DNA from 4 places in the Pseudundibacterium arcticum genome. Region 1 is predicted to be linked to each of the others. Evidence: predicted binding sites of a transcription regulator. Region 1 holds the regulator's gene; each other region holds the start of a gene.

Region 1 (7,531 bases):
TCGTACCCAACCGTCGCTGGAGGCGCAACTGGCCAATCTGGCCGATGAAATCGCGTATAACAATCATGATATCGACGATGGATTGCGCTCCGGTTTATTGACCACGACGCAACTCGACCAGGTCGATTTTTATGCGCGGCACCGGCGTGAAGTCGAAAGCGTGTTTCCCGGTCTGGGCGGACGGCGCGCGATTGCCGAAACGATGCGGCGCATGATCAACACGTTGGTTGTAGATCTGATCGACAGTTCGCAAGCGCGGATCCGGGATGCGCATCCCGCCAGCGTCGACGAGGTGCGCGCCGGTTCGCCGCTGATCGTGTTTTCGGATGCGATGCAGGCGGAAGCGCTGCAGCTGAAGCATTTCCTGCACCAGAATCTGTACCGGCATTACCAGGTCAACCGAATGACCAGCAAGGCGCGCCATATCGTGCGGCAGTTGTTCGATGCCTTCATCGCCGAGCCGGGCCTCCTACCGCCGGATTATCTGGCTGCCGGCGGCGACCGCCATACACAGGCACGTCAAGTAGCCGACTACATCGCCGGCATGACCGATCGCTACGCGATCCGCGAGTATCGACGCCTGTTTGCAGTCGACGAAATCTGATCGTCCGTCGATCAAGCAATGGCCGACCTGCTCGCGCGCATGACGGCAGGCCAGTTTATCCTGCGCTCGCCGCAGCGCCGCGATGATCGAGTTGTTTGCTCATGTACGCATTGTCGCCTGCAATAGATAGCACTGCGGGGCGTTGCGGCCGTTACGCCAAATTCTTCAGCGGATGCGCATAGGCCGGCCACGCCTCGACAAAGAACGCGCCCACCATCTCGGGCGTGACGGCCTCCAATGCCGGCGGGTTCCACTGCGGGGCATTGTCCTTGTCGATCACCAGCGCGCGTATGCCTTCCAGCACTTCGCCATGCTCGAAACAGTGCCGCACCATGGTGCGCTCCATGCGCAGGGAGTCGGCCACGGACATGCTGGCGCCGCGCCGCAGCTGTTCCAGCGTGACGCACATCAGCAATGGCGAGCGTTGTCGCATCACGGCCAGGGTTTTTTGCGCGAACGGGTCGCCATCCTGCTCCAGCGCCGCAACGATCTGCTGCACGCTATCGTGCGCGAAGTGGCGGTCGATCAGCGCGCGTTGCATTGCCAGCCGGCTCGCGGCCGGATCAATTTGCGCACGGAACCCGGCAGCAAAGTGATTGACCACGGCACGCGCGCCGTTGCCCGATCCGCCGCGCGGATTGGTGCGCAACAGCGCCAGCAGCGTCGGCAACTCGGCCGATGGCACGAATACATCGGCCAGCCCGGCATGCAGGGCATCGGCGGCGCCGATGATCTCGCCGGTCAGGCCCAGATAGGCGCCGATCCGGCCTGGTGCGCGCGACAGGAAATAACCGCCGCCGACATCGGGGAACAGACCGATATTGACTTCCGGCATCGCCATCTTGGTGCGCTCGGTGACGATGCGCAGACGCGCCGCTTCGCCGCTCTGCGCGATACCCATCCCGCCGCCCATCACCACGCCATCGAGCAGCGCGATATACAGTTTCGGATAATGGTGGATCAGGTGATTCAGCGCATATTCTTCGGTGAAGAAATCTTCCAGCAGCGCGCTGCCGCCGGTGGGTGGCTTGCTGCCAACCGCATGAAAGAAGCGGATATCGCCGCCGGCGCAAAACGCCTTGGCGCTGCTGCTATGGATCACGACCGCATCGATCGCCGCGTCATCGCGCCAGCCCAGCAGCACCTGCGTCAATGCGCGCACCATCGCCAGTGACAAGGAATTGAGCGCATCCGGGCGGTTCAGTGTGATGAAGCCGATCCGGTTGTGGGTGCTGCTCTGAACGTAGTCGGACATGGTGTGATTGGCGAAAAAGAAAGCAGCATTTTATCGGAACTCGTGTTGCCAGTGCCCGTTGCCGTGCGCAGTACCGGATGCCGAGTTTTCCGCGAAGCATCAAATCCGATTCTCTCGAGCTACGCGAATATCCATATCGGTGCAGGTCACGGCAAATCTTGATGCGCTCCAATGGAAAAGGGCGCATCGCTGCGCCCTTCATACCATGTTGCCGATCTGTTCGGCAGTCGGCCACCTAGGTGGCGACGACTTCGGGCGCTGGCGCCTCCGGCATATGCTTGATTGCCTCATGTTGATGTTGTTGCAACCTGTCTTTGTACTTGATCACTTGACGATCAAGTTTGTCGATCAGGCTGTCGATGGCGGCATACAGGTCATGCGCCAGACTTTCCACGTGCAGCGCCTTTCCGCTCAAACGCAGATTGATTTCCGCTTTTTGTCGCTTTTCTTTTTCCGGGAGATTATCGACGGTCAGGATGACCGCTATATCAATGACATGTTCGAAATGGCGCATGACGCGCTCGAGCTTGCTTTGTACATAGTCCCTGATTGCGGGGGTCACTTCGAGATGATGTCCACTGATGGTGAGATTCATACAACGCTCCTATTGATGTCACTGGCGTTCCCGATCAACTACAAACAACGCTACCGCAGGAACACAGCAACGAGAAAAACTACAAAGACTTGCGCAGGCCTACCGCCGGGATCTTGAGGGCTTCTCGATATTTCGCGACCGTGCGTCGCGCGATTACCATGCCCTGTTCACCCAGCATGTCTGCAATTTTGCTGTCTGAAAGTGGATGTTGAGGGTCTTCTGCTCCTATCAGTTGCGTGATGAGTGCCCGTATCGCCGTCGATGACGCTTCCCCTCCCGCTTCGGTGGCGACGTGGCTGCCAAAGAAGTATTTCAACTCGAACATGCCGTGCGGGGTAAGCATGTACTTCTGCGTGGTGACACGAGAAATGGTGCTCTCGTGTAAACCCAGTGTATCAGCTATTTCACGCAAAACAAGGGGGCGCATCGCGACAGCGCCATGGGTAAAAAAGTTCCGCTGGCGCTCCACAATCGCTTGCGATACGCGAAGAATCGTATCGAAACGCTGGCGCATATTCTTGATCAGCCACTTTGCCTCTTGCAGTTGCGAGCCGAGCGAGCCATCGCCCTTGTTTTGCTTGAGGATGCTGGCATACATCGCGTTGACCCGCAGCCGCGGCATCACATCGCGGTTCAGCGTCACCTGCCAGTCGTTCTTGATGCGCCGCACTACCACGTCCGGCACCACGTAATCCGAGCTGCCGGCGGCGAATACGGCGCCCGGATGCGGGTTGCACATCCGGATCACGGTCTGCGCCTCGCGCAGATCCTCGTCGTCGCAACTGAACGCTTTTTTGAGTTTGGTGAAGTCGCGTTGCGCAAACAGGGTGAGGTGGTGTTCGACGATTGCGAGCGCCATCTTGCGCGTCACGTATGGCACTTTCGGCAATCGCTTGATTTGCAACGCCAGGCATTCTGCGGCGCAGCAGGCACCGACGCCAGCCGGGTCGAAACTCTGCAACAGCTTCAGTACCGTGTTCAGTTCATCGAGTTCGACTTCCAATTCCGGCGGTAGCAGCGCGTGGATTTCTTCCAGCGTCTGCTCCAGATAGCCGTTCTCGTCGATTGCGTCGATCACCAGTTCCAGCAGCGCGCGGTCGCGCGGCTCACGCACGGTCACCCGCATCTGCTCCAGCAGGTGCTCGCGCAGCGTCGAGTGATGCGCTTCCAGTTGCGGCCAGCCATCGTCGTCGGGCGCCTTGCTGCTGCGCGGGGCATCGTCGAAACTCCAGTCGGAGTCGCCGGCTTCGGCCGGTTCGCCGTCCGCCGCAGCGCCGGCATCGGCGCCCTCCGCAGCGCGCTCAGGTTGGTCGGCGCTGCCTGAGCCATTGCTGTCGCTGGCGCTTGGCCCCGTGTCGGCCGGCGTGCTGGAGGTGCCGGACGTATCGTTAAACACGCCATCGGCCTGCAATCGCACCGAACGATCGAGTGGATCGTCGAGTCGCTCCAGCAGCGGATTCTCTAGCATGATCTGCTCCAGTTCCTGCTGCAGTTCGAGCGTCGACAATTGCAGCAATCGTATCGATTGCTGCAATTGTGGGGTCAACGCAAGATGCTGCGAAGTGCGGAGCTGAAGTGACTGCTTCATGTTTGTTTCATGTCGGCTGGATTATTTCCTGTGCGGCTTGCTGCAACTTATCACGGACCGATGGCGCGCCGGTGATCTTGATTGATATTGATTGATATTGATCTTTGTGATGGAGTATGTTGCTTCTCCCATTAATTGGTATGCGAAACCAACGTTCCTCTCATGGAGTATGTGGATCGTTTACAGTTCCGTATGCATGCTGCATCACTCGTTCAGCGGCCAGCCGCAGTGCCGCACGGCGTTGCCCACGGCTTGCATCGCACGGGTTTACATACGGAAATGTTCCCCCAGGTACACCCGCCGCACCGATTCATTGGCGATGATCTCGTCCGGATGGCCGCTGGCCAGCACCTCGCCCTGATTGATGATGTAGGCGTGGTCGCAGATGCCGAGTGTCTCGCGCACATTGTGGTCGGTGATCAGCACGCCGATGTCGCGCGCCTTCAGGAAACGCACGATGCGCTGGATCTCGATCACCGCGATCGGATCGACGCCGGCAAACGGTTCGTCCAACAGGATAAAACGCGGGTTGGTGGCCAGCGCGCGCGCGATCTCGACGCGCCGCCGCTCACCACCGGACAGCGACAGCGCCTGATTCTCGCGCAGCTTTTCAATTTGCAAATCGTGCAACAAGGTGTCCAGTCGCTGCTCGATCTCCGCTTTCGGCAGTGCCTTGCCATCCGTTTTTTGCAGTTCCAGTACTGCGCGGATATTGTCTTCCACCGTCAGCTTGCGAAACACCGACGCCTCTTGCGGCAGGTAGGACAGGCCGAGCATCGCGCGCCGGTGGATCGGGTGGTGCGAGATATCGACGCCATCCAGATCGATCTCGCCGGCGTCCGACGGCACCAGGCCGACGATCATATAAAACGAGGTGGTCTTGCCGGCACCGTTCGGGCCCAGCAGGCCGACCACTTCACCGCTTTTTACTTGCACCGACACATCGCTGACCACCATCCGTTTGCCATAGGATTTTTGCAGGCCGCGCACATCCAGGGTGCTGCTCATTTACTTCCCTTCGACTCGGGGCGCGGCTGAATCACGACCTTGATCCTCCCGGCGCCGGGTTTGCTCCCGCCGTTGGCGGTATTGTTGACCGAGAAAAATTCGGTGCGGCTGTCGTAGGAGATGAATTCGCCCTCGACCTCGTCGGTCGGCTTACTGCCTTCCAGCCGCTTTAGCTTGGCCTTGGAAAAGAAGCGCGCCAGTTCGTTCTTGCCGTCGTATTCGATCCGTTCGCCCTGACCTTCCATCCACAGGTCGGAGCCGCCGTCGCGCTTCTGCCGGAACGTCGCGACGCCGCCCGACACGCCGGTCAGGGTCGCAAATTGGTAGCCGGCCGGATCCTGCGTCACGACCATCTTGTCGGCCTTCATGATCAACGTCCCGCGCTTCAACACCACGTTGCCGCTGAACGTATTGATCTGCTTGACGTCGTCATAGGCCATCTGGTCGGCCTCGATATTGGTCGGTTTGCCGGCGTCGGCCTTTTCGGCATGCGCGACACCCGTGACGCCAAACGCCAGCAATAGCGCCAGCAACAGCGGCGGGTAAGAAAGAAAACGTGTCATGACAAAATCTTCATTGAGTACGGCATTGGTATTGTTGATTCTTGGCGCACGAATTTCGGCTACCGGGTAGTCGGCGGCGGATAGTGAACCTTGGTTTGACTCAGTAATTTCAGTTCACCGGTCGCGTTGTTGGCAAACATGCCGACCCCGCTCATGCGCGCATTGCCAAGCGCCATCTCGACTGCCTGGTCGCTCTGCATGATGTCCTCATCCGGCAGGATCAACAACTGTTCGGTGTCGAGCCGAAACGGCTGAGACTGCGGTGTGGCCGGTCGGTCGACCCGCACATGGTCGAGCATGTGCAGCCTGCTGTTCAAGTCTTCCAGCCGGGCGCGATCGGCGACGATCGTCATCGGCGGCCGCTCGTCGCCGAGACTGCGCACCACCGGTTGCCGAATCTGGAATGAATCGTCCAGCGGATGATGCGTCATCTTGACGCCCGAAACCTTGTAGCGCGGCTGGCCGGTGGTCGACATGCGGACGTACTGAAAGCGATCGATAAAATAATCCGGCTCGGTCCGCTGCCCCTTCGGCAGCATGTCGGCCAGCTCCTTGCGCGTGTTCTCCAGATACCAGAAACTGCCTAGCGCAAGGGCCAGGCCCAGCACCATCAATACGGTCAGGCGCAAACGGGGCGAGGGGCCGGCGTTCATTGCGGAAATTCGCCCGTGCTCGGCGCAGGACGGGAGGGTAGAGCGGGCCTCGGGGTGAGCGTTAAATACGGTGCCATGGCCGCGTCATACGTGCCCTGTGCGCGCAGAACAAAATCGCAGATTTCGCGCGCGGCGCCGTGACCGCCGGTCGCGCGGCTGACGTAATGGACCCGGCTGGTGACTTCCGGGTGGCCGTTCGGTACGCTGGCGGCAAAGCCGACCTGTAGCAGAATCGGCAGATCGATCACATCGTCGCCCACGAAGCCGCAGTCGGCGGCAGAGAGGCCGGTCTGCTGCAGCAGCAGTTGAAACGCCGCGGCCTTGTCATGCACGCCCTGTTGTACGTGGGCGATGCCGAGATCGCTGGCGCGGCGCAGCACGATCGGGGACTGGCGGGCGCTGATGATCGCGGTGGCGACGCCCGATTGCTGCAGCAGCTTGATGCCGTGGCCGTCGAGTACATTGAAGCGCTTGATCACTTCGCCCTCGGCGCCGAAATGCAGGCCGCCGTCGGTCAGCACGCCGTCGACATCGAAAATCATCAGCTTGACGCACGCTGCGCGTTCCATCGCCAGACCGAGCTTGTGTTGGTCGGTGTGCATCAGATGACCTTGGCGCGAGTGAGGTCGTGGATGTGCAGCGCGCCAACCAGGATGCCGTCGGCATCGGCCACCAGCAGCTGATTGATGCGGAATTCCTCCATCATCGCGACCGCATCGACCGCCAGCCGCTGCGGCTCGATGGTGCGAGGATTGGCGTGCATCACGTCGGCGATGCTTAGTTTCGTGAAGTCCTGTACATGCTCGATCAGACGGCGCAGATCGCCGTCGGTGAACACGCCCAGCACGCGCCCGTCGACGTCGACAATGGCGGTCATCGCCATACCTTTCTTGGTGATTTCCTCCAGCGCCGCAGACAGCGAGGTGTCGGCGCTCACCGCTGGAATATCGGCGCCGCTGCGCATCACGTCGCGCACATGGGTCAGCAGCCGGCGTCCGAGCGCGCCGCCGGGGTGCGAGCGCGCGAAATCTTCCTCACGGAAACCGCGCGCATCGAGTACCGCCACGGCTAGCGCGTCGCCCATCGCCAAGGCGGCGGTGGTGCTGGCGGTAGGCGCCAGATTCAGCGGGCAGGCTTCCTTGTCGACCCGGGTGTTCAGGTGGACGTCGGCCAGTTCGCCCAGGCTGGAGTCGGCATTGCCGGTCATCGCGATCAGCTTGGCGCCCATGCGCTTGATGATCGGTCCGATCGACATCAGCTCGGAC
Region 2 (7,531 bases), on a different contig from region 1:
TGTTGTTGAAAAAAATCAAACTCAAAAAAACCAGCAGCGCGGTGACCACAGACGGCCACTGGTTTTTTACCGCATTGCATTGCCTCGTCTTGCGCATGCTTACGCTTTCAGCATCTCGAACTGACGCGTATCGACCAGCGCCTTCTCTGGTTCGTGCCACGGATCGACCTCGCCATCCAGCGCGAACAGCAGCCGCTCATACAGCGCCTTGCGGTGCTCCGCATCTTCCAGTACGGCTTTCTTGACGTGATCGAGCCCGACCCGCGCGATGTAATGCACGGTGCGTTCCAGATACCAGCCTTGTTCGCGGTACAACTGCAGGAAGGCGCCGGCATATTCCAGCACTTCTTCATGCGTCTTCAGCTTGACGAAGAAATGCGCGACTTCGGTCTTGATGCCGCCATTGCCGCCGACATAGATTTCCCAGCCGGAATCGACGCCGATCACGCCGACATCCTTGATGCCCGACTCGGCGCAATTGCGCGGGCAGCCGGACACCGCAATCTTCACCTTGTGCGGCGCATACATGCGCGCCAGCGCATGCTCCAATTGCTGACCCATCAGGGTCGAATCCTGGGTGCCGAAGCGGCACCATTCTGAACCCACACAGGTTTTTACGGTGCGCAACGCCTTCGCATAGGCCAGGCCACTTGGCATGCCGAGGTCCTGCCAGACCGCGCGCAAATCTTCTTTCTTGACGCCCAGCAAATCGATACGCTGGCCGCCGGTCACTTTCACGGTCGGTATGTTGAATTTATCAACCACATCGGCAATGCGGCGCAGTTCCGATGAATTCGTGTGTCCACCCCACATCCGCGGAATCACCGAATAGGTGCCGTCCTTCTGGATGTTGGCGTGCGCCCGCTCGTTGATGTAGCGCGATTGCGGATCGTCCTTGGCTTCATGCGGCCAGGTCGACAGCAGGTAGTAATTGAGTGCCGGGCGGCAGCTCGCGCAACCGTTCGGGGTGCGCCACGCCATCAACTCCATGGTGCCGGCGATCGTCAACAGTTTGTTGAGCCTGATCGCGTCGCGCACTTCCTGATGGGTGTGATCGGTGCAGCCGCACATCGGCTTGGCCTTGGTCGCCACCGAATAGTCGCCGCCGGCGGTGAACATGATGATCTGCTCGACCAGCCCGGTGCAGGAACCGCACGAGGCCGACGCCTTGGTGTGCTTGCGCACGTCTTCGATCGTGAACAGGCCTTTTTCCTTGATCGCCTTGACGATGGTGCCTTTGCACACGCCGTTGCAACCGCACACCTCGGCACTGTCCGGCATCGCCGCGGCCATCGTGAAGCCTTCATGACCGAGATCGCCCGGACGCCCGGTATTGGCCTCGCCAAACATCAGGCTATCGCGGATCTCCGCGATATTTTTCCCTTCGCGTAACAGCTTGAAATACCAGCTGCCATCGACGGTATCGCCATACAGGCAGGCACCGACCAGCTTGTCGTCTTTCAGCACCAGCCGCTTGTAGACGCCGCCGATCGGATCGGATAACACGATTTCTTCAGTGCCTTCGCCGCCCATGAATTCGCCGGCAGAAAACAAATCGATGCCGGTCACCTTCAACTTGGTCGACGTGACCGAACCCTGGTAGCGGCCGATACCGAAATTGGCCAGATGGTTGGCGCATACCTTGCCCATCTCAAACAACGGTGCCACCAGGCCATACGCAATGCCGCGATGGTTGACGCATTCGCCGACTGCGTAAATGCGCGGGTCGTAGGTTTGCATGGTGTCGTTGACGACGATGCCGCGATTGCAGTGCAGACCGGTAGCTTCCGCCAGTGCGGTATTCGGGCGGATGCCGACCGCCATCACCACCAGTTGCGCCGGGATCTCGAGGCCATCGGTGAAACGGATCGCTTTCACGTGACCCGCTTCATCAGCGATCAATTCTTGCGTATTTTTTTCGAGCAAGAAATTCAGGCCGCGATCTTCCAGCGATTTTTGCAGCATCTTGCCGGCAACCGGGTCGAGCTGACGCTCCATCAGCCAACCCGGCAGATGCACCACGGTCACGTTCATACCGCGCATCTTCAAGCCATTCGCCGCTTCCAGTCCCAGCAAGCCACCACCGATGACGACCGCATCGGTATGCTTTTGTGCCGCCTCGATCATCGCGTTAGTGTCGTGGATGTCCCGATACGAGATCACGCCATCCAGATCTTTGCCCGGCACCGGCAGCATGAATGGCATGGAGCCAGTCGCCAGCAGCAGGCGGTCATATTCGGCCGTGGTGCCGTCTTCCGCGATCACCACGCGTTTTACGCGATCGATCCTGGTGATTGTCTTGCCGAGATGCAGCGTGATCTTGTTTTCAGCGTACCAATCGACATCGTTCAACATGATGTCCTGGATAGTCTGCTCGCCCGACAGCACCGGCGACAACAGGATCCGGTTGTAATTGGCATACGGTTCGGCACCAAAGACGGTGATGTCGTAGATGTCGGGCGCAATCTTCAGCAACTCTTCCAGTGCACGCACGCCAGCCATACCATTGCCTACCATTACTAATCTCAGCTTCTTCATTACCATCCTCTAGCGGAAAATTGTCTCCACCTCGGCATAAGCAAAAGCAATGCCATGCCATTTCCGGTAGCCGCCAGCGAGATCGATAGCCGCCAGCACTTCAATCGTGCACCGCGCTACCCCTTTTGGTGCGACGCACAACAATGAGTCGTTTTTGGGAATTTTGCCGCGTCCCACGGCAGATAAGCCGTGGCACGACCCTTGCGTAGTGCAGCGTCATCATTCACCGTAAGCAGGAACCACCCCATGCAAAAAAATTCATTCTGGAAAGCCGGACACACACCCACCCTGTTCGCGGCGTTTTTCTACTTTGACCTGAGCTTCATGGTGTGGGTCATCCTGGGCCCACTTGCCGTGCTGATCGCCAAAGACATGGGGCTGACCGCGGCACAAAAAGGCTTGATGGTGGCGACGCCCTTGCTGGCAGGTGCGCTGCTACGCATCGTGATGGGCGTGCTGGTCGATCATCTGCAACCAAAGAAGGCCGGCATCATCGGCCAGATTGTGGTGATGATCGGTTTGCTGTGGGCTTGGCTGGGGCACCTGAATAGTTATGGCAGCCTGCTGGTGCTCGGCATCATCCTCGGCATGGCAGGTGCGGCCTTTGCGGTCGCGCTGCCGCTGGCGTCGCGCTGGTATCCGCCGCAGCATCAGGGAACAGCGCTCGGCATTGCCGGCGCCGGCAATTCTGGCACCGTGTTCGCCGCGCTGTTTGCGCCGTCACTGGCGATCGCCTTTGGCTGGCAAAACGTGTTTGGCCTGTGCCTGATTCCGTTGGGCATTGCCTTCCTGGTTTACCTATACTGTGCGAAAGATGCGCCATCGGCACCGCCCGCCAAAGCCATGATCGAGTATCTGAAAGTGCTGAAAGACAAGGACGCCTGGTGGTTCATGTTTTTCTACAGCGTCACGTTTGGCGGCTTCTCCGGCTTGGCATCCTCGCTGACGATTTATTTCAACACCCAGTACGGTCTGTCGCCGGTGACTGCCGGTTATTTCACCGCCGCCTGCGTGTTCGCCGGTTCGCTGGTGCGGCCGATGGGCGGCCGGATTGCGGATCGCATCGGCGGCATCAAGACGCTGTCGATCATGTACGCGCTGGCAGCGGTCTTCCTGTTCATCGCCAGCATCGGCCTGCAGTCGGCAGTGGCGGCGGTCGTCGTTTTTGTGCTGGCGATGCTGGCGCTGGGCACCGGCAACGGCGCGGTGTTTCAGCTGGTGCCACAACGTTTCCGCAAGGAAATCGGCGTGATGACTGGCTTGGTGGGGATGGCGGGCGGCGTCGGCGGCTTTTATCTGGCGTCCAGCATGGGCTACTCGAAGCAGCTGACCGGCAGCTATCAAGTGGGTTTAGTCCTGTTCGCGACGCTGGCGTTAGTTGCGCTGATCGGCCTGTCACTGGTCAAGAAGCGCTGGCGTACCACCTGGGGTTCGGCCGCGATGACGGATGCGATGGTTTAATGACCACGACCACAAGAAATAATCTCCGACACCTTGTTGATGACTGGTCGACCTTCTTGCAGGGGTCCCCGATGTCGCTGTCCGTCACCACCAGCCATGCGTCGCTCGCCGGTCCGCGCGAGCGCAACGAGGACTTCGTCGGCATGGTCACGCCGACCGACCCGGAGCTGTCGACCAAGGGCCTGATGGCAGCCGTGGCCGATGGCGTGTCCGGCAATGAAGGCGGGCGCGAAGCGTCGGAGTACACGGTACGCGGCTTGCTGGCCGACTATTATGCGACGCCGGATACCTGGGAAATCAGTACCGCGCTGGAGCGCGTGGTCAGCGCCATCAACAGTTGGGTCCTGAGTCAGGGCGCGGCGCGGCGGGAAATGGCCGGCATGGCCACGACGCTGACCGCGCTGGTGTTGCGTGGTCGCATGTACTACACCGCACATGTCGGCGACTCGCGCTGTTATCTGTTACGCAATGGCACGCTGCAGCGCCTGACCCAGGACCATGTCTGGGAACGGCCCGAGATGCGGCATGTGCTGACGCGCGCGATCGGGCTCGATAGCCGCATCGCAATCGACCACGGCATGGGCGAGATGCAGGTCGGCGATCTGTTTCTGCTGGCGTCTGACGGCGTCTGGGCCGCGCTCAGCGAATACGACATCACCGCGCTGCTCAGTGACGTGGCGCGCGGCCAGCAGCCGGCACAGGATGCGGCGCAGGCGCTGTGCGAGCGCGCGCTGGCCGCTGGCTCGCAAGACAATGCCAGCGCCATCGTGCTGCGGGTCGACCAGGTGCCGCAAGGCGATTTGCGCGACCTGCTGTCGCAGGAGCGCCATCTGCACGTGCCCCCCAGACTGAAGCCGGGTCAAATGATCGACCATTACCTAGTCGAAGAAGTCATACACGTGTCGCCGGCAAGTCTGCTGTATCGTGTGCGCGATACCCACGGCGGCCGCCAGCTGGTGCTGAAAACCATCACGCCGGAGCGCGCCGACGACCCCCAGGAATGCAGCGCTTTCACGCATGAAGAGTGGCTCGCCAAGCGGGTCGTCGCGCGCTTTTTCCCGCAAGTCATCACGCCGCAACAAAAGAGTTATTTGTACTACCTGACCACTTGGCATGCCGGCAGCACATTGCAGCAACTGCTCGATGCCGGCATCCATTTCACGGTCCCGGAAGCGATCGCGCACGGCACCCAACTGGTGCGCGCGATCGGTGCGCTGCACCGGCGCAGCATCATCCACCGCGATATCAAGCCGGCCAACACCCACGTCGGCGACGATAAGCAGTTGCGGGTGCTGGATATGGGGGTCGCGCAATCCGGACTGAAAGCCGAGAGCGCGAACGCCACGCAGCAGGCGGCGATGGCAGGCACGCCGTCCTTTCTCGCGCCGGAACAATTCGAAGCAAAGGCGGCGTCGCGCCAGACCGATTTGTACGCTGCCGGCGTCACGCTGTATTACCTGCTGACCCGGCGCTACCCGTATGGCGAGATTGAACCGTTCCAGCATCCACGTTTCGGCACGCCGGTGCCGCCGACCCGCTATCGGCCCGACATCCCGTGGTGGCTGGAAAACGTGTTGTTGAAGGCGGTCGCGCGCGACCCGGCCGACCGCTTTGAAACCGCGGAAGAATTCCTGCTGGCGCTGGAACGCGGTGCCAGCCGGCCGCTCGCCGCACCGGCCCCGACACCGCTGGTCCGGCGTGATCCTGTGTCGCTATGGCGCACCGTGGCGATCGTCTCGCTGGTGCTCAACCTGCTGCTGCTTTACTTGATCGCGGTCCGTTAGGGCTGGTCTTTTTACCATGTGCGATGCGCGCACTGCACCGTTTGCGCTTCCGCCATCAGATCAAGAAATTGATCGATATTCATGTGTATCAATTGCTCGTGATCGCCGACTTCGAAGTATATGTCCGGCTGCCGCATCAGGCTTTCATCGAGATAAGTCTGCATGCCATACGCGGTGCAGACCGGTGGCACTGCCCCCAGCTCGCAATCCTTGAACAACTCGCGCATCCCGCTTTCGCCCGCCAGTATCAGGTGGCGACCGGTCCTTTTTCGCATTTCAGACAAACGCACATGATAGGTTGACGGCAGCACCGTCGCGACATAACCAAATTCGTCTTGCAACAGCACCGTCTTGGCCAGTTGATCGCCGGGAATGTGCGCGGCTTGCGCCGTGTCCATGCTGGTGTGGCTATGCGGGTGACGCAAGATTTCGTATCGACTACCTTTATTGCGCAGGCAATCTTCCAGTGTAGCTGAGACTGACATGATGCTCTCCTTCCATGCTGAGACGGATGGAAAATTGCTCCCTTTAGACTCCCTTTTTTGCACCATATTGTCAATTCACTATAGTGAAAGTTTGGTCATCTGTGAAGGCCGCATTTTGCGCTACGCATTGCGTTCCTGTGCTTGTCCGCGAGCAAGGAGTCCCGCGGATCTTCCGCCGACGTCGCGCCTTTACGCTGCTTCCTGCAACGCCGGATGCGCCTGACGGTGATACAGGAATTCAAGCACCGAGGTCCGGTATTCTCCATACAGCGCATCCTGCGCCAGCGCCACCCGCTCGCGCGGCCGTTCCAGCCGCACTTGCAGGATCTCGCCGATGGTCGCCGCCGGTCCATTAGTCATCATCACGATCCGGTCGGACAGCAACACCGCCTCATCCACATCGTGCGTCACCATCACGACGGTCGAACCGGTCTTGCTGATGATTTTCAGCAACTCATCCTGCAAATGGGCGCGCGTCAATGCATCGAGCGCGCCAAATGGCTCATCCATCAGCAACACTTTCGGTTCCATCGACAGCGCCCGCGCAATTCCGACCCGCTGTTTCATGCCGCCCGAAATCTCGTGCGGACGCTTGTGCTCCGCGTGCATCAGCCCGACCAAGCCCAGTGCGGCCCGGGTGCGCTCTGTCAGCCGCGCCTTCGACTCGGTCGCACCGAACACGCGCTCGACCGCCAGATGCACGTTCTGGTAACAGGTCAGCCAAGGCAGCAGCGAATGATTTTGAAACACCACCCCGCGCTCCGGCGATGGCCCGGCGATTTCGCGCTTGGCGCACAGCAGCGTGCCATCGGTTGCGGTCAGCAGGCCGGCGATCAAGTTCAGCAGCGTCGATTTGCCGCAACCGGAATGACCGATCAGCGTGATGACCTCGCCCTTTTTCACCGTCAGGTTAATGTCACGCAATGCGTGGAACGTTCCTTTTTTGGTATGAAACGCCATTTCCACATGTTGAATCTCGATGAATTTGTTGAACGCGTTATCCGTCATTGTTTTCTCCACTTTCTCAACTTTCCCCACACCGCATGTCAATGCCGGTTCGCTGATGCGACGCATCGCATCGCATCGCAGCCTAGCTACCCACTTCTTCGTACGTGAATGCCTTGGCCAGCGCCACCAGCGCCTGTTCCAGCAATAAACCCACGACGCCGATCACCACGATCGCGATGATGATGTGTGGCACGTTCAAGTTATTCCATTCATCCCAGACCCAGAAACCGATACCGACACCGCCGGTCAACATTT
Region 3 (7,531 bases), on a different contig from region 1:
AGGTGATTGCGCTCGATGCCAAATTCAATTTCGACGCCAACGCCTTGTTCCGTCAACCGGAAATCGTCGCCTACCGCGATCTGGATGAAGAAGATCCGGCTGAAATCGAAGCCTCCAAATTCGACCTAGCGTACATCTCGCTCGACGGCAACATCGGCTGTCTGGTCAATGGCGCCGGTTTGGCGATGGCGACCATGGACACCATCAAGCTGTTCGGCGGCGAGCCGGCCAACTTCCTCGACGTCGGCGGCGGCGCCACGGCGGACAAAGTGACCGAAGCGTTCAAGCTGATGCTGAGGAATCCGGGTCTGCAGGCGATTCTGGTCAACATTTTCGGCGGCATCATGCGCTGCGACGTGATCGCCGAAGGCGTGATCGCCGCCTCCAAGGCGGTGCACCTGCAGGTGCCGCTGGTGGTGCGTATGAAGGGCACCAACGAAGACCTCGGCAAGAAGATGCTGGCTGAATCCGGTCTGCCGATCATCTCCGCTGACACCATGGAAGACGCCGCGAAGAAGGTCGTCGCTGCTGCCGCAGGCAAATAATAAGGAAATTACATGAGCATCCTGATCAATAAAGACACAAAAGTCATCACCCAGGGCATCACCGGCAAGACCGGCCAGTTCCATACCCGCGGTTGCCGCGACTACGCGAACGGCAAGAACGCCTTCGTCGCCGGGGTGAACCCGAAGAAAGCCGGCGAAGATTTCGAGGGCATCCCGATTTACGCCACCGTCTCCGAAGCCAAGGCCGCCACCGGCGCCAACGTGTCGGTGATCTACGTGCCGCCAGCCGGCGCTGCGGCAGCGATCTGGGAAGCGGTCGAAGCCGAGCTCGATCTGGCGATCTGCATCACCGAAGGCATCCCGGTGCGCGACATGATGGCGCTCAAGGACCGCATGGCCAAAGCCGGCAGCAAGACCCTGCTGCTCGGACCGAACTGTCCCGGCCTGATCACGCCCGACGAAATCAAGATCGGCATCATGCCTGGCCATATCCACAAGAAGGGCCGGATCGGCGTGGTATCGCGCTCCGGTACGCTGACCTATGAAGCGGTCGGCCAGTTGAGCGCCCTCGGTCTGGGTCAATCGTCGGCAGTCGGCATCGGCGGCGACCCGATCAATGGTCTCAAGCACATCGACATCATGAAAATGTTCAATGACGATCCGGATACCGATGCGGTCATCATGATCGGCGAGATCGGCGGTCCTGATGAGGCCAATGCGGCGCGCTGGATCAAGGACAACATGAAGAAGCCGGTGATCGGTTTCATCGCCGGCGTCACCGCGCCTCCGGGCAAGCGCATGGGTCACGCCGGTGCGCTCATTTCCGGTGGTGCCGACACCGCGCAAGCCAAGCTCGACATCATGGAAGAATGCGGCATTACCGTGACCAAGAACCCGTCTGAAATGGCGCGCTTGTTGAAAGCAGCGCTGTAATCGTTCTGTGCGTCAGCAATAAACTATGGGGAGCTTCGGCTCCCCATTTTTTTGTACCTGGCCAACCTCATGTCGCCATCGCAAGGACAAGACTTCCCCTTCCAGGAGAAGGTTGGGGGGATTCCTTCCCCTTCAAAGGGAAAGTTGGGAGGACTTCTTCCCTTTCAAAGGGAAGCTTGGGAGGACTCCTTCCCCTTCAAGGGGAAGGTTGGGATGGGGATGGGTTACAACCGCACCGCTGAACCATCCTCCCGATTTGCCAGGATCGAATGCCGATAGCAGCGCGCTTGGCCGGAATCAGGAATGCGAGTGTTTAGCTATTCTGTGCAACGTCAGGTAATCTGACAGGCATGGATTTCTTGCTTGATTTGAATTGGCTGGCAATCGGTCAGATCATCCTGATCGATATCCTGCTCGGCGGCGATAATGCGATCGTGATTGCGATGGCCTGCCGTAATTTGCCGCCGGATTTGCGCACCCGTGGCATGCTCTGGGGTACCGTCGGCGCGATTGTAGCCCGCGTCGTGCTGATCGGATTCGCTGTCAACCTGCTGAATCTGCGCTATATAAAACTGGTCGGCGGTGTCGTATTGTTCTGGATCGGCGTCAAGTTGCTGGCCAGCGACGACGCCGCGCACCCGGAAATCGCCGGCAAGGACCGGTTGCTGGCGGCGATCCGGACCGTGATTGCCGCCGATCTGGTGATGAGCATCGACAATGTGATTGCCGTCGCCGCGACCGCGCAAATGGCGGGCGGGCAGTATCAATTGGCGCTGGTGGTGTTTGGTATCCTGATCAGTATCCCGATGATCGTCTGGGGCAGTGCCATGATCCTGAAGCTGATGCAGCACCTGCCGTGGATCGTCGATGGCGGTGCTGCATTGCTGGGCTACGTTGCCGGCCAAATGATATTCTCCGACGTGGCACTCAGGCCGTGGTTACACGCACAACTGCCGCAGCATCAATATGCGGTGCCAGGCAGCGATCTGTCTGTGAGCGTGCCGGGGCTGATTGTCGCAGCCGCAGTGCTGATCGTGGGTAGAATCATCAGAAAAAAGGGATAAAGGATGGCGCAGAGATTAGCGCATCACCCATATACTCATCGGATTTTGCCCTGTTATCGCAATTAAATAAACGGGATTGAATGCATACTGGCACATTGTTAGCGCGTTGCCGCAACCAAAATTCTTGCGGCAACCAACGCTGACCAACCCGGACTAACGAAGACAGATTCTGGATCGATAACGCCATGACCCACACCGTCAAGCTGGAAATGGCCGCAGCGTCCGATGTCGGCCTGATCAGGACGCATAACGAGGACAGCATCGCGTTCAGCGCCGAGGTGAGTCCCGGCTGCGGGTTTGCGATTCTGGCCGACGGCATGGGTGGCTACAACGCCGGAGAAGTCGCCAGCGCGATGGCAACCAGTATCGTGCGGGACGCGCTGCAGCATCATCTGCAGCCATTAAGGAGTGCGCAATCAGCCCCGGCGCCCATACCGATGCCAGTGCGCCACCTGTGGCTGAGCGAAGCGATCGAGGCCGCCAATGCCGCGATTCTGCAGGCCGCGCTGAAGGAGCCGCAGTATCGCGGCATGGGCACCACCATTGTGGTCGCGCTGCTGCGGGGCGATCTACTGACGCTGGCGCACGTCGGCGATTCGCGCGGCTATCGCTACCGCGGTGGCAGGCTCGAACAACTCACGCGCGACCACTCGTTGTTGCAGCAGCAGATCGATGCCGGTCTGATCACGCCCGAGAGCGCGCCGTTCTACCACCACAAGAACATCATCACGCGTGCGGTAGGCGTCGACCATCTGGTCCAGAGCGAACTGCACGACATTCCAATCGAGCCCGGCGATATCTATGTATTGTGCTCGGACGGATTATCCGACATGCTAACGGCTGCACAGATCGGGACCGTCCTGATGGGCTGCGCCGGCGGCGCGGATCTCGACGACGCCTGCAAGACCTTGATCGATGAGGCCAATGCCCACGGGGGGCACGATAATATCTCCGTCATTTTGATCAAAATACTGGCGTGATCGGGAATACGGTTCAACCACCCAGAATTATGTATAGGGGCCATTCCGCGAAGGGCGAGGACGATTAACCGGAAATCGCCGGGCAATCGCATGAAGATCCGCACGAACATTGGAGCTGCCGGGTTGAGTTCCCTCCCCCTTGCAGGGGGAGGGTTAGGGGCGCAGCAGGGAATTCAGGAGGCGTGCCTCCTGCCTGCGAAGCGGTATCCGCTTGCAAGCGGATATGCGCACTGCAAGTGGGGTAGTGCGGTCGATGAATGATGCACGTTGCCGATCGACCTTCCTACCCCCAATCCCAACCTTCCCCCTGCAAGGGTACGGGGCGAGAAGCCTTAGCCGGCAACGATCTTTATGCAATCTCCCTGCCGGCAATCAGCGGCCCCAAACCTGGCCCAATAATCGAAAAGAACAGGAGAACAGGAATGGCAAAAATCATCGTGACGCTCGGTGGCAAGGTTTTGCAGGAGCTGGCGCTAGGGCACGGCAGAATCAGCATCGGGCGTCGCCCGAACAATGACATCGTGCTCGATAACCTCGCCATCAGCGGCGAGCATGCCGTCATCGTCACGGTGGCACACGACTCCGTCCTGGAGGATCTGCACAGTACCAACGGCACCCTCGTCAACGGCCAACCGGTCAAGAAGCATTTCCTGCAAAACAATGACGTGATCGAACTGGCCAAATACCGGATCAAGTACCTGTCTGAATTATCTGAGTTGCAACATGAACAAGCTGTGCAACAGGTCGACGCAGCGGTGCCGGGCGCAGACGCGATGCCAGCGACCGGTCTGCTCGCCACAATCACGGTGTTGAACGGTGCCAGCGCCGGCAAACAGCTGGTGCTCAGTAAAGTCCTGACCACGCTCGGCCGCGCCGGCGTGCAGGTCGCGGTGATCAGCCGCCGCCAGCAGGGCTATTTTCTGTCCCATGTCGAAGGTGCCAGCACCCCGCTGGTGAATGGGCAATCGATCGGCACGCAGACCGAGTCGCTCGCGGATGGCGATGTGATCGAGCTGTCCGGCACCACAATGCAATTTTCAGTGAAGGATGCGACCAGCAATTGACGGCATCCGGGTTGGGTGAGCAGATTGACAATTTATTGCTCTAAGTAATGTTTTTTACGGTAAACGTTGGGAAGATGACAAAAAATGTCAGTCAGAGACAAAAAATGTTGCTCAAGAATGGAATCAGGATATCGATCCACCTCGAAACCCCTTTTTTATGTGGGTACATCGATTGCTATACAGAAACTGAGCAGACTTTCTGTCCATTCCCAAAATTCTAGGAAAAGCAAATGAAATCGATGCAACTGAAGAAACGTGCAACGCGAGGCTTTACCCTGATTGAATTGATGATCGTGGTGGCGATTATCGGTATCTTGGCGGCGATTGCGCTTCCGCAATATTCCAGCTATACGTCGCGCAGCCGCGCCGCCGGTGCAGCCACAGAGCTGGATAGCCTGAAAGAAGCAATTTCTGAATGCTTTCAGACGAATGGCAACTTTACTGGCTGCACAACAATGGGCACTGGAACCATCCCAAATGTGGTGGTATCGAAATTCGTCACCGTGCTACCTACTATTGATGCCGTCACTGGTGTGATTGCGACCACGACAACTGGCGCAACGCTGTCCGATGGAACGCCTTTGAGTTACATATTGACTCCAAGCAATACTGCGAGTCAGGCGAACATGATTTGGAACGCATCTGGCACGATTTGCAACTTGAGTCGCGGCCTGAAACCTGGTCAAGGTGGTTGCCCATAATTAATGTGTGTTTGATGTGGCAATTTTGTCAGTAGTGCATTTTTTTCGCGGTGCCTTGGAACAATTGACAAGATTCGGCGCATCACACCTTGATTTTGCACTATTTTTTCATTATTTCACAACGCCATACAAGAAACGCCCATTTTTTCACCTGGCACGCTGATTGCTTGAAAGAAACTTAGCAGCTGGCTGCCCATTCCCAAAATCCTAGGAGAAGCAAATGAAATCGATGCACATGATGAAACGCGCACAACGTGGCTTTACCCTGATCGAATTGATGATCGTTGTCGCGATTATCGGCATTCTGGCGGCGATTGCGCTTCCACAATATTCCAACTATACGTCGCGCACCCGTGCCTCTGGCGCGGCGGCGGAATTGGAGACCCTGAAATCAGCCATTTCTGAATGCTATCAAACAGACGGCGCCTTTACTAACTGCGTGACTCAAGGTACCGGCCCTATCCCAACGGTAGCAACATCTAAGTTCCTTACAGGCGCAACCCCAGTTTCAGTTGCTGCCACTGGTGTAATTACCGTTGCAACAACTGGCGCAACTCTCAATGACGGAACTGCATTGAGTTACGTCCTGACCCCAACAACTACTGCCGGTCAAGCCAACATGGCTTGGAACGCGTCTGGCACAATCTGTAACGCTACCCGTGGTCTGAAGCCTGGCCAAGGTGGTTGCCCATAAAACGTATTTAGTCAAAAAACAACCCGCTACGGCGGGTTGTTTAGTTTCTAGCCACCATTCCTCTTTAAGTCATTTTTCGATTTGCCATGTCCTGATTCCGCGCCAGTGGTTTTCATTTTTTGCTCAGCGTGGTCATCGGGCTCATTATTCGCCTTGTACTGGTTCATCAGGTATGGTGTGCCGCTCGCCAATGATGATGTGATCGAACGATCCACCACCCGAATGCAATTTTCAGCAAAGCGCGCGACAGTCAATTGTCAGTACTCAGGCGGGGTGAGCAAGCTGACATTTTTTTGCTTCGGACAATGTATTCAACGACAAACATTGGAAGAGTGACAAAAAACGTCAGTGAAAAACAAAAAATGTTGTTCCATATGCTCATTTGCATCTTAATTCACCCAGAAAATCCTCTTTTTGCGCTGGCACGCTGATTGCTGTAAAGAAACTGAGGCGGATATGTTCTGCCCATTCCCAAATTCCTAGGAGAAGCAAATGAAATCGATGCACATGATGAAACGCGCACAACGCGGCTTTACCCTGATCGAATTGATGATCGTTGTGGCGATTATCGGTATTCTAGCGGCGATTGCGCTTCCACAATATTCCAACTATACGTCGCGCAGTCGTGCCTCTGGCGCGGCGGCGGAATTGGAGACCCTGAAATCAGCCATTTCTGAATGCTATCAAACAGACGGCGCCTTTACTAACTGCGTGACTCAAGGTACCGGCCCCATCCCAACGGTAGCAACATCTAAGTTCCTTACAGGCGCAACCCCAGTTTCAGTTGCTGCCACTGGTGTAATTACCGTTGCAACAACTGGCGCAACTCTCAATGACGGAACTGCATTGAGTTACGTCCTGACCCCAACAACTACTGCCGGTCAAGCCAACATGGCTTGGGACGCGAGTGGCACAATCTGCAACGCTACCCGCGGCCTGAAGCCTGGCCAAGGCGGTTGCCCATAAGTCTGCCGATGTAAAAACAACAACCCGCTTCGGCGGGTTGTTCGCTTTCAAGCTCACAATTCCTTCTATAACTCATTATTCGATTTATCATGTCCCGCTTTCGTGCCAGTGGTTTTCATTTTCTGATCAGCTTCATTGTTGGACTGGGGCTGTTAGCTTTGTGTTGGTTCATGTGGTATCCGGCGCCGATGTTAATGGCGATTGGTGGCCAGCAGATATTTTTACTCGTGGTCGGCATAGATGTGGTGCTCGGACCTTTGCTCACGCTGGTCGTGTTCAAGGTCGGCAAGAAGTCATTGAAATTCGACCTGGCAGTCATCGCCTTGCTGCAACTTGGCGCGATGGTGTATGGCGTCAGCACTTTGCTTGAAGCGCGCCCTGCCTATGTGGCGGCGCTCGGTGACCAGTTCCAGGTAGTGCAGGCGTCCGAGTTGACCGATGCGAATCTGGCCAAGGGAAAGACAGAATTGCCATGGTGGGGGCCGCGCTGGGTAGGTACCAAGGCGCCGACCGATCGATACGATATTGACCAGGCCCACGCCATTGCCGCATTCGGCGCTGGACGTGGTCACTTGCCGCAGCTACATGTCGCATATGCATCGATGAGTGCGGAAATTCTGCAG
Region 4 (7,531 bases), on a different contig from region 1:
GCTACAACTACATTGATGCCACGTATCAGACCGCCTTCGTACAGCACAGTGCAAGCAATTCCAGCGCCAACGCCAATGGCGACATTGTCATTCGGCGCGGCAACAAGATGACGGGCGTGCCGCAAAACACCATCAAGCTGCGCCTGGACTATGCGGCGTCGCCGAATTGGAACATCGCTACCAACCTGCTATATCGCAGTGCGATTTTTGCGCGTGGCGACGAAGATAACCAGGACCGTAATGGCAAGATCGCGGGTTACACCGTGGTCAATCTCGATACGACCTATGCGGTCACCAAGCATCTGCAAGTGTTTGCACGAGTGAACAATTTGTTCAACAAGCAATATGCCAATTTTGGCGTGCTTGGGCAGAATTTCTTCAACGGGGCGGGACACTCTTTCGACGGTGCCAACATCAGCAACGAGCAATTCATTGGCCCGGGCGCACCGCGCGGGGCGTGGGTCGGCTTGAAGTACTCGTGGAAGTGATGAAGCGCCATGATATGAAAAATAATGTGTCAGGACGCGCCCGGGTGTTGTGACGCGTGCAGCTGAGGCTGAATTCCGATTGTTAATCCTGCCGAAAATTTCGAGAGGTTCCACCGTCATGAACACTAATCATTTTCAAAATGAATGCCTGACTTTATCGCCCCACGGGTTTCCTGGCCGGACACCGCATGGGCTCGGCTTGTTCGCAGCCGTTAGACGGCGCTTGCCCCTGCTTGGCGCGGTGCTGTCGTCTGCCCTGCTGATGCCTTGCCCGTCGATCGCGAGTCCATTTGCGTATGTTCCGAATGAAAAATCCGGGACCATATCCATCATTGACTGCGCCAGCGATAGTGTGGTTGGACACATTCAGGCCGGTACCAAACCGCGCGGCCTGGCCGTCAGTCATGACGGAAACACCTTGTACGTTAGCGATCAGCCGGCCAATGCATTGCTGATTGTGGATTTGCGGAAAAGAGCGGTAGTGGGCACGGTGCCTTTGGGTGAGTCGCCCGAAGGGGTCGGCATTTCGCCGGCAGGAGACTGGGTCGTTGCAGCCAGCGAAATAACGAATTCGGTCAGCTTCATATCGACTGCAACCAACAAGAAGGTATTCAGCGTCAAGACGGCGGGGAAGAATCCCGAGCACGCGGAATTCAGCCCGGATGGAAAATGGCTGTACGTCAGTGCAGAGGAGGCTGACTCGATCGATATTATCGATGTCTCAAAACGGCAGCAGGTCGCGTCGGTAACACTGGGAATGCGCCCGCGCGGCATCGCTTTCAAGCCGGATGGCAGTCAGGTCTACATCGCGGCCGAGATTGCCAGCATGATCTATGCGGTGGACGTGGGCACGCAAAAGGTCGTGGCGCAGATCAAGGGCGGTAATTTTTCGAATGGCGTCACCATGGCCCCGGATGGGAGCCGGGTCTATATATCGAATGGCAAAGACGGCACGGTATCGGTGATCGCTACCGCCAACAACGCAGTCATCGCCACCATCCCGGTCGGCAAGCGTCCCTGGAACATGGCGATCACACCTGACGGCAAAAAATTGTATGTGGCGAACGGCCGATCCGACTCGGTGTCCGTCATCGATACCGAAACCAATACGGTCAGCAAGGAAGTGGCAGTCGGCGCGCTGCCCTGGGGCGTGGTGATCCGATGAGCACGCTGCCATTAGCGGAAGGCAAGCGGGGCGAACGTTACGCCTTGCCGGCGATTGGCTTGCACTGGGTGATCGCGGTGCTGATCATCGGTATGCTGTTTCTAGGCTACTACATGGTCGGGATTCCGAAGGGGACGCCAGACCGGGCACTGTATTTCAACCTGCATAAGTCCTTCGGCGTGCTGGCCGGGGTGCTGATATTGATGCGCTTAGGGTGGCGTCTGACGCACGCGGCGCCACCGATGCCGAATGGCATGCCGCACTGGTCGACAAGAGCGGCAAGGTGGAGTCATCGGCTGCAGTACCTTTGCATGGTACTGCAGCCCGCGACTGGCTATCTGTCATCTTCGTTCAATAAGTATGGAGTCAAGTTCTTCGGCTTCGCTCTGCCCAACTGGGCCTGGGAGGACAGGCAGTTGCGCGATCTGTTCATGGGATTTCACCAGATCATCGCGGTCGTGTTTGCTGCGCTGATCGCGCTGCATGTGCTGGCAGCATTCAAGCATCTGCTGGTCGATCGCGACCGCGTATTTAGCCGGATGCTGCCATAGTTGAGGCATATCTGCCTGCGATGAACTGCGATCAGAATCTGAACAGACCGATGTCGATGTGATCCGATTTGACGCATGCCACGCTCGCTGAATGACCTGGATTCCCTACCGTCAGGCCCCCTTTCTGATCCACCCGCGCAGCATTGATCATGCGACGTGACAGTCCTTAAATCGGGGCGTTTCATACGAACGCCCATCGATTATTCAATCCTCGATGCAATTCAACAGCGGTTCCACGATGAATCGCAAGGCTCTCGAACGTCCATCGCGGATTGCCACAGGCATGTATTTTGCCAATAGCCTGATGCAACAACACGCGATGTAATTTTGAAAAAAAACGGATAGATAGAGGAGATCTCGGTGAAAAAGATATTGGATGGACAGAAGTCGATATTGGCATTTATGGCGTTGGGCGCAATTGCTGGCGCTGCACACGCGCAATCGTCAGTAACCGTCTACGGTGTGGTTGATGCGGGTATTGTCAATGTCAATAATCAAAAAAAATCCAGCGGCGGTACGGGAAACGCATTTGCATTCAACACGGGTGGCCTGAGCCCCAGCATTTTTGGATTCAAAGGATCGGAAGATATCGGTGGCGGTTTGAAAGCCAACTTCAATCTCGAAGGCCACTTCTTTTCGGGCACCGGTGAAGGCGGTCAATGGGGCGGGCTGTTTGGTCGTCAGGCGAACGTTGGTCTGTCAAATAGTTACGGTACATTGACATTGGGCAAACAATACTCGCCTGCGGTACTGGCATTTGCCGCAACCGATCCGCGTGGCTTGAAAGAGACCTTTTCTGGCTTGCTGTCCTGGGCATTAACGCAAAGTCCTTTAAACGTCGGAACGGCGACCGCCCCGGCAAACTCCAATTCGGTCATTGACGTTTTTGTCGCGAATGCCATTGGCGTCAGCACAAAAATTGCAGATGTCAATTTGAGCGGCTCCTACAGCTTGGGCGAAAATCCCGGCAGCACTGCCGCGAACCGGGTCATTGCGCTGGGTGCGACCTACGCCGGCCCTGTAACTCTGTCCGCCGCTTACCAGTCGGAGAATGGTCGGCCGGCCGGTTTGACCGGAGGAGACGGCGTGCAAACCAGAAAATATAGTCTTGGTGCCGGCTATACGTTTGGCGATGCCACGGTGACGGTCAACTACCTGAACGACAAGAATAGCGATCCTGCCTCCGGAGTCGAATTGGCCGCGTATCGAATCTATGGCGCAGGGCTGAATTATCGAACATCAGCAAGCAACAGCGCGACCTTGGCGTACTACTATTCCAGCAACAAAGACGGCGCAAGCGATACATCCAGAACATGGATCCTGAGCGATGATTATTCATTGTCGAAACGCACCACCCTCTACGCCCTGGTAGCCGGGGTGAATGCGGGGAGTGGCTATACTTCCGGCGCCCCGTTTGGGGTGGCAAACAATAATGTCTTCCTTGCCGCTGCAGGAAAAACAACCACCGCTGTACAGCTGGGTATCAATCACAGCTTCTAACTGCGCTGTCTGGATCTCAACCTGAGCTGTTAGCGGTTGAGCGGCCGCGGGCGTCGCCGAACAATATTATTTCCTGGCGACGTCCGTCCACGCCCCGACAAAATCCGGGCGATCTCACCTTCCTGCATATCCTGATCGCGCTCATGTTCATTGCAAAATGCCACGAGCGCTGCATCCCCGCGCATACCGCCAGCGCGACACATTGTTTTTCCAGAACGTTCCTCAGAGCGGATTGAAGGTGCTCGTTTCTTCGTCAATTGACGGCGCATGCGGATACGGCGGATCGCATCAACAGACGGATCTGAATAACAGCGGGTCCGATGAGTGAACAATTTGGAACAGTCAGTTTGCCAAGTGTTCAAAAATGAAACAGGTCAGCGATGTATTGGCCGCGGCATGGTCGCGCACGGATGCCCTTCGAGTACCGCTCTGCTCAGGGAAAGAATGCACAGCCAGACGCAATCGACGCCAGTACTGGGCGTTTTCGTTTAAATCCGTGACCCAGTGTCGTTTTGCTGGTCAGTCCATGGCGTGACTTGCACGAGCTACTGCGTGCTGGAGCCGATTCGATCCATGCGACAAAGCTGGCATGGCGATTGCTGAGTAGGTACTGTGTTCGGAGGTACCTACTCCGAAGATCTTGACTCAACATATTTCAACAGGAGGATGACATGAATCTGGCGGACATCAGCAAACTCGGCGTCAAAAACCCATTCAAGCAACGCTACGGAAATTTTATTGGCGGCCAATTCGTGGCGCCGGTGAAGGGTGGCTATTTCGAAAATATTACACCGATTACAGGCCAGGCTTTTTGTGAAGTTGCGCGATCCACCGCGGAAGACATAGAACTGGCGCTGGATGCTGCGCACGCGGCCAAAGCCAGCTGGGGAAAAACCTCGCTCGCGGACCGTGCGAATATCCTCAATAGGATTGCAGATCGGATGGAAGCGAATCTGGAACTTCTGGCGACGGCCGAGACGATCGACAACGGCAAACCTATCCGCGAAACGCTGGCGGCAGACATCCCGTTGGCGATAGATCATTTCCGTTATTTTGGCGGTTGCATTCGCGCGCAAGAGGGCAGCGTCGCGCAGATCGATGCTGAAACATATGCATACCATTTCCATGAACCGCTTGGTGTGGTCGGGCAGATCATTCCCTGGAACTTCCCGATCCTGATGGCGGTGTGGAAAATGGCGCCGGCGCTGGCAGCGGGAAATTGCATCGTTCTCAAGCCGGCTGAACAAACGCCCGCTTCCATTCTGGTCCTGATGGAACTCATCGCAGATCTGCTGCCGCCGGGCGTGCTGAATGTTGTCAACGGCTTCGGTCTGGAAGCAGGCAAGCCACTCGCATCCAGCAAGCGCATCGCAAAGATTGCGTTCACCGGAGAAACCGGTACCGGCCGCCTGATCATGCAATACGCCGCGCAAAATATCATTCCGGTCACGTTGGAATTGGGCGGAAAATCGCCCAACATTTTCTTTGCCGATGTGATGGATCAGGATGATGCCTTCTTCGACAAGTGTCTTGAAGGCTTCGCGATGTTCGCGTTGAATCAGGGCGAAGTGTGCACCTGCCCGTCGCGCGTTCTGATTCAGGAATCTATCTATGAACGCTTCATGGAACGTGCGGTCAAGCGTGTAGCTGCGATCAAGCAGGGAAATCCGCTCGACAAATCGACCATGATCGGCGCGCAGGCGTCGCAGGAGCAGCTCGAAAAGATCCTGTCCTATATGAATATCGGCAAACAGGAAGGGGCGAAGACCCTGATCGGTGGTGACCGGAGCAATCTGACAGGGGATCTGCAAGGCGGCTATTACGTGCAACCGACGATCTTCGAGGGCCATAACAAGATGCGCATCTTCCAGGAAGAAATCTTTGGCCCGGTGGTGTCGGTCACCACCTTCAAGGACGAAGCCGATGCACTGGAAATTGCCAACGATACGCTGTACGGCCTGGGCGCGGGTCTATGGACGCGCGACGGCTCGCGTGCTTTCCGTGTAGGACGCGGCATTCAGGCTGGCCGCGTGTGGACCAACTGCTATCACCTGTACCCAGCGCATGCGGCGTTCGGCGGCTACAAGCAATCCGGCATCGGACGTGAAAATCACAAGATGATGCTCGAGCATTATCAGCAAACCAAAAATCTGCTGGTCAGCTACAGTCCCAACGCCATGGGATTCTTTTAAACGTTGATCGGGCGCCGCTGCCGGCGTGCCTGCCAACTGTCGGGCACGCCGTGCATCTCAGTGCGAGAAGAAAATGAATCCATCTGCCATCCGTCGCGTGGTCGCGACCGAAGCTGCCTTGAGCTTCATCCGGTTGTTACGCGAAAAATACGGGCCATTGATGTTTTTCCAGTCGGGCGGATGCTGTGACGGCAGTTCCCCCATGTGCTACCCATCGGGCGATTTCAGTATCGGGCCGGCCGATGTCTTTCTGGGAACACTGGATGGCCAGCCCTTCTACATAGGTGCCGAGCAATTCGAATACTGGAAACATACGCAGCTCGTGATTGACGTTGTGGCGGGCATGGGCGGCATGTTCTCGCTTGATAACGGCACGGGATCGCGTTTTCTGACGCGCTCGAGACTGTTTTCCGACGAAGAGTGTGCACAGCTGGAATCTGAAACGGTGCCGACCGGACCCGATGCAGGCGGCGCTCCGGTCTAGACAGTGGAGCTGGCAAGCGCAGCAGCCGTTTGTTCTGTTCTGTCACAGCTGCCAAATTCTAGCGCAGCCGAGTTTGCCAGTTTGCCGGGATTTGAGCCAAAAATGCTGTGATGAGTACAAAGAATTGATGGCATGCGCTTTGCCTATAGGTGTCACGCTGGTTGAAATAAAAAAGTGAAGTATCCAATTTACATGAGGAGGGTGACATGCATAAAAAGCTGATAGGTGCACTGTTCAGCGTTGTTGTGAGCAGCTCGTTTTCTGCCCACGCGGCGGGCGTAACGGATGCGATGATTGCAAACGACGCCAAGGCGCCGAACAACGTCTTGTCGTGGGGGATGGGCACGCAAGGACAACGATACTCGCCATTAACGCAAATCAATACCCAGACCGTGAGCAAGCTTACGCCGGCCTGGTCGTTTTCGTTCGGTGGTGAAAAACAACGTGGGCAAGAGTCGCAGCCGCTGATCTATAACGGGAAAATGTTTGTCACTGCATCGTATTCTCGCATCTATGCGATCGATATCAAGACTGGTGCCAAGCTATGGAAATACGAACATCGTTTGCCTGACGGGATCATGCCTTGTTGCGACGTCGTCAATCGCGGCGCCGCCTTGTACGACAACCTCGTGATCTTTGGCACACTCGACGCGCAATTGATTGCATTGGATCAGGACACCGGCAAGATCGTCTGGAAGGAGAAGGTCGACGACTATGCCGCCGGCTACTCCATGTCCGCCGCACCTCTGATCGCCAAAGGGATGTTGCTGACAGGGGTGTCGGGCGGCGAGTTCGGCGTCGTGGGACGGGTTGAGGCACGCAATCCGCGGACCGGCGAGCTAATCTGGACCCGTCCGATGATTGAAGGACACATGGGCTACAAATACGGCAAGGACGGTAAGGCAATTGAAAACGGCATTACCGGTACGACGAACAAATCCTGGCCTGGTGATTTGTGGAAAACCGGTGGCGGTGCAACGTGGCTGGGCGGGACTTACGATGCGTCGACCGGTCTGGCCTATTTTGGCACCGGCAATCCAGCTCCCTGGAACAGCCATTTACGCCCTGGCGATAACCTGTACTCGGCATCCACTGTTGCGCTGGATATCGACACCGGCCAGATCAAGTGGAGTTATCAGACTACCCCGCAC

The links. Region 1 encodes sigma-54, which starts transcription at its own class of promoters, with help from an activator protein. Its sites were predicted from a motif close to TGGCANGNAANCTGCTTT; they were not measured.
Region 2: the regulator sigma-54 is predicted to act here: its motif matches at 2,576-2,593, upstream of nirB (nitrite reductase large subunit NirB).
Region 3: the regulator sigma-54 is predicted to act here: its motif matches at 5,401-5,418, upstream of ACFOFO_RS04635 (pilin).
Region 4: the regulator sigma-54 is predicted to act here: its motif matches at 4,290-4,307, upstream of adh (aldehyde dehydrogenase).

Annotation. Positions count from the first base shown of each region.
Region 1 covers NZ_JBHRTP010000016.1:45,371-52,901, reverse strand. Annotated here, with positions in the region: gene ACFOFO_RS06015 (deoxyguanosinetriphosphate triphosphohydrolase) at 1-604, shown strand, start outside; gene ACFOFO_RS06010 (enoyl-CoA hydratase/isomerase family protein) at 756-1,859, opposite strand; gene hpf (ribosome hibernation-promoting factor, HPF/YfiA family) at 2,095-2,454, opposite strand; gene ACFOFO_RS06000 (RNA polymerase factor sigma-54) at 2,534-4,042, opposite strand; gene lptB (LPS export ABC transporter ATP-binding protein) at 4,310-5,050, opposite strand; gene lptA (lipopolysaccharide transport periplasmic protein LptA) at 5,047-5,613, opposite strand; gene lptC (LPS export ABC transporter periplasmic protein LptC) at 5,673-6,266, opposite strand; gene ACFOFO_RS05980 (KdsC family phosphatase) at 6,263-6,868, opposite strand; gene ACFOFO_RS05975 (KpsF/GutQ family sugar-phosphate isomerase) at 6,868-7,531, opposite strand, start outside.
Region 2 covers NZ_JBHRTP010000007.1:33,580-41,110, forward strand. Annotated here, with positions in the region: gene ACFOFO_RS02695 (type IV pili methyl-accepting chemotaxis transducer N-terminal domain-containing protein) at 1-25, opposite strand, end outside; gene nirB (nitrite reductase large subunit NirB) at 100-2,538, opposite strand; gene ACFOFO_RS02705 (nitrate/nitrite transporter) at 2,785-3,999, shown strand; gene ACFOFO_RS02710 (protein kinase domain-containing protein) at 4,071-5,783, shown strand; gene ACFOFO_RS02715 (aminoacyl-tRNA deacylase) at 5,795-6,268, opposite strand; gene ACFOFO_RS02720 (ABC transporter ATP-binding protein) at 6,458-7,276, opposite strand; gene ntrB (nitrate ABC transporter permease) at 7,359-7,531, opposite strand, start outside.
Region 3 covers NZ_JBHRTP010000008.1:349,016-356,546, reverse strand. Annotated here, with positions in the region: gene sucC (ADP-forming succinate--CoA ligase subunit beta) at 1-545, shown strand, start outside; gene sucD (succinate--CoA ligase subunit alpha) at 558-1,439, shown strand; gene ACFOFO_RS04655 (TerC family protein) at 1,790-2,503, shown strand; gene ACFOFO_RS04650 (Stp1/IreP family PP2C-type Ser/Thr phosphatase) at 2,689-3,483, shown strand; gene ACFOFO_RS04645 (FHA domain-containing protein) at 3,906-4,547, shown strand; gene ACFOFO_RS04640 (pilin) at 4,778-5,248, shown strand; gene ACFOFO_RS04635 (pilin) at 5,469-5,942, shown strand; gene ACFOFO_RS04630 (hypothetical protein) at 5,990-6,196, opposite strand; gene ACFOFO_RS04625 (pilin) at 6,435-6,908, shown strand; gene tfpZ (TfpX/TfpZ family type IV pilin accessory protein) at 6,998-7,531, shown strand, end outside.
Region 4 covers NZ_JBHRTP010000031.1:1,930-9,460, reverse strand. Annotated here, with positions in the region: gene ACFOFO_RS10405 (TonB-dependent receptor family protein) at 1-488, shown strand, start outside; gene ACFOFO_RS10400 (beta-propeller fold lactonase family protein) at 607-1,653, shown strand; gene ACFOFO_RS10395 (cytochrome b) at 1,650-2,204, shown strand; gene ACFOFO_RS10390 (porin) at 2,565-3,704, shown strand; gene adh (aldehyde dehydrogenase) at 4,376-5,896, shown strand; gene ACFOFO_RS10380 (DUF779 domain-containing protein) at 5,970-6,380, shown strand; gene ACFOFO_RS10375 (PQQ-dependent methanol/ethanol family dehydrogenase) at 6,587-7,531, shown strand, end outside.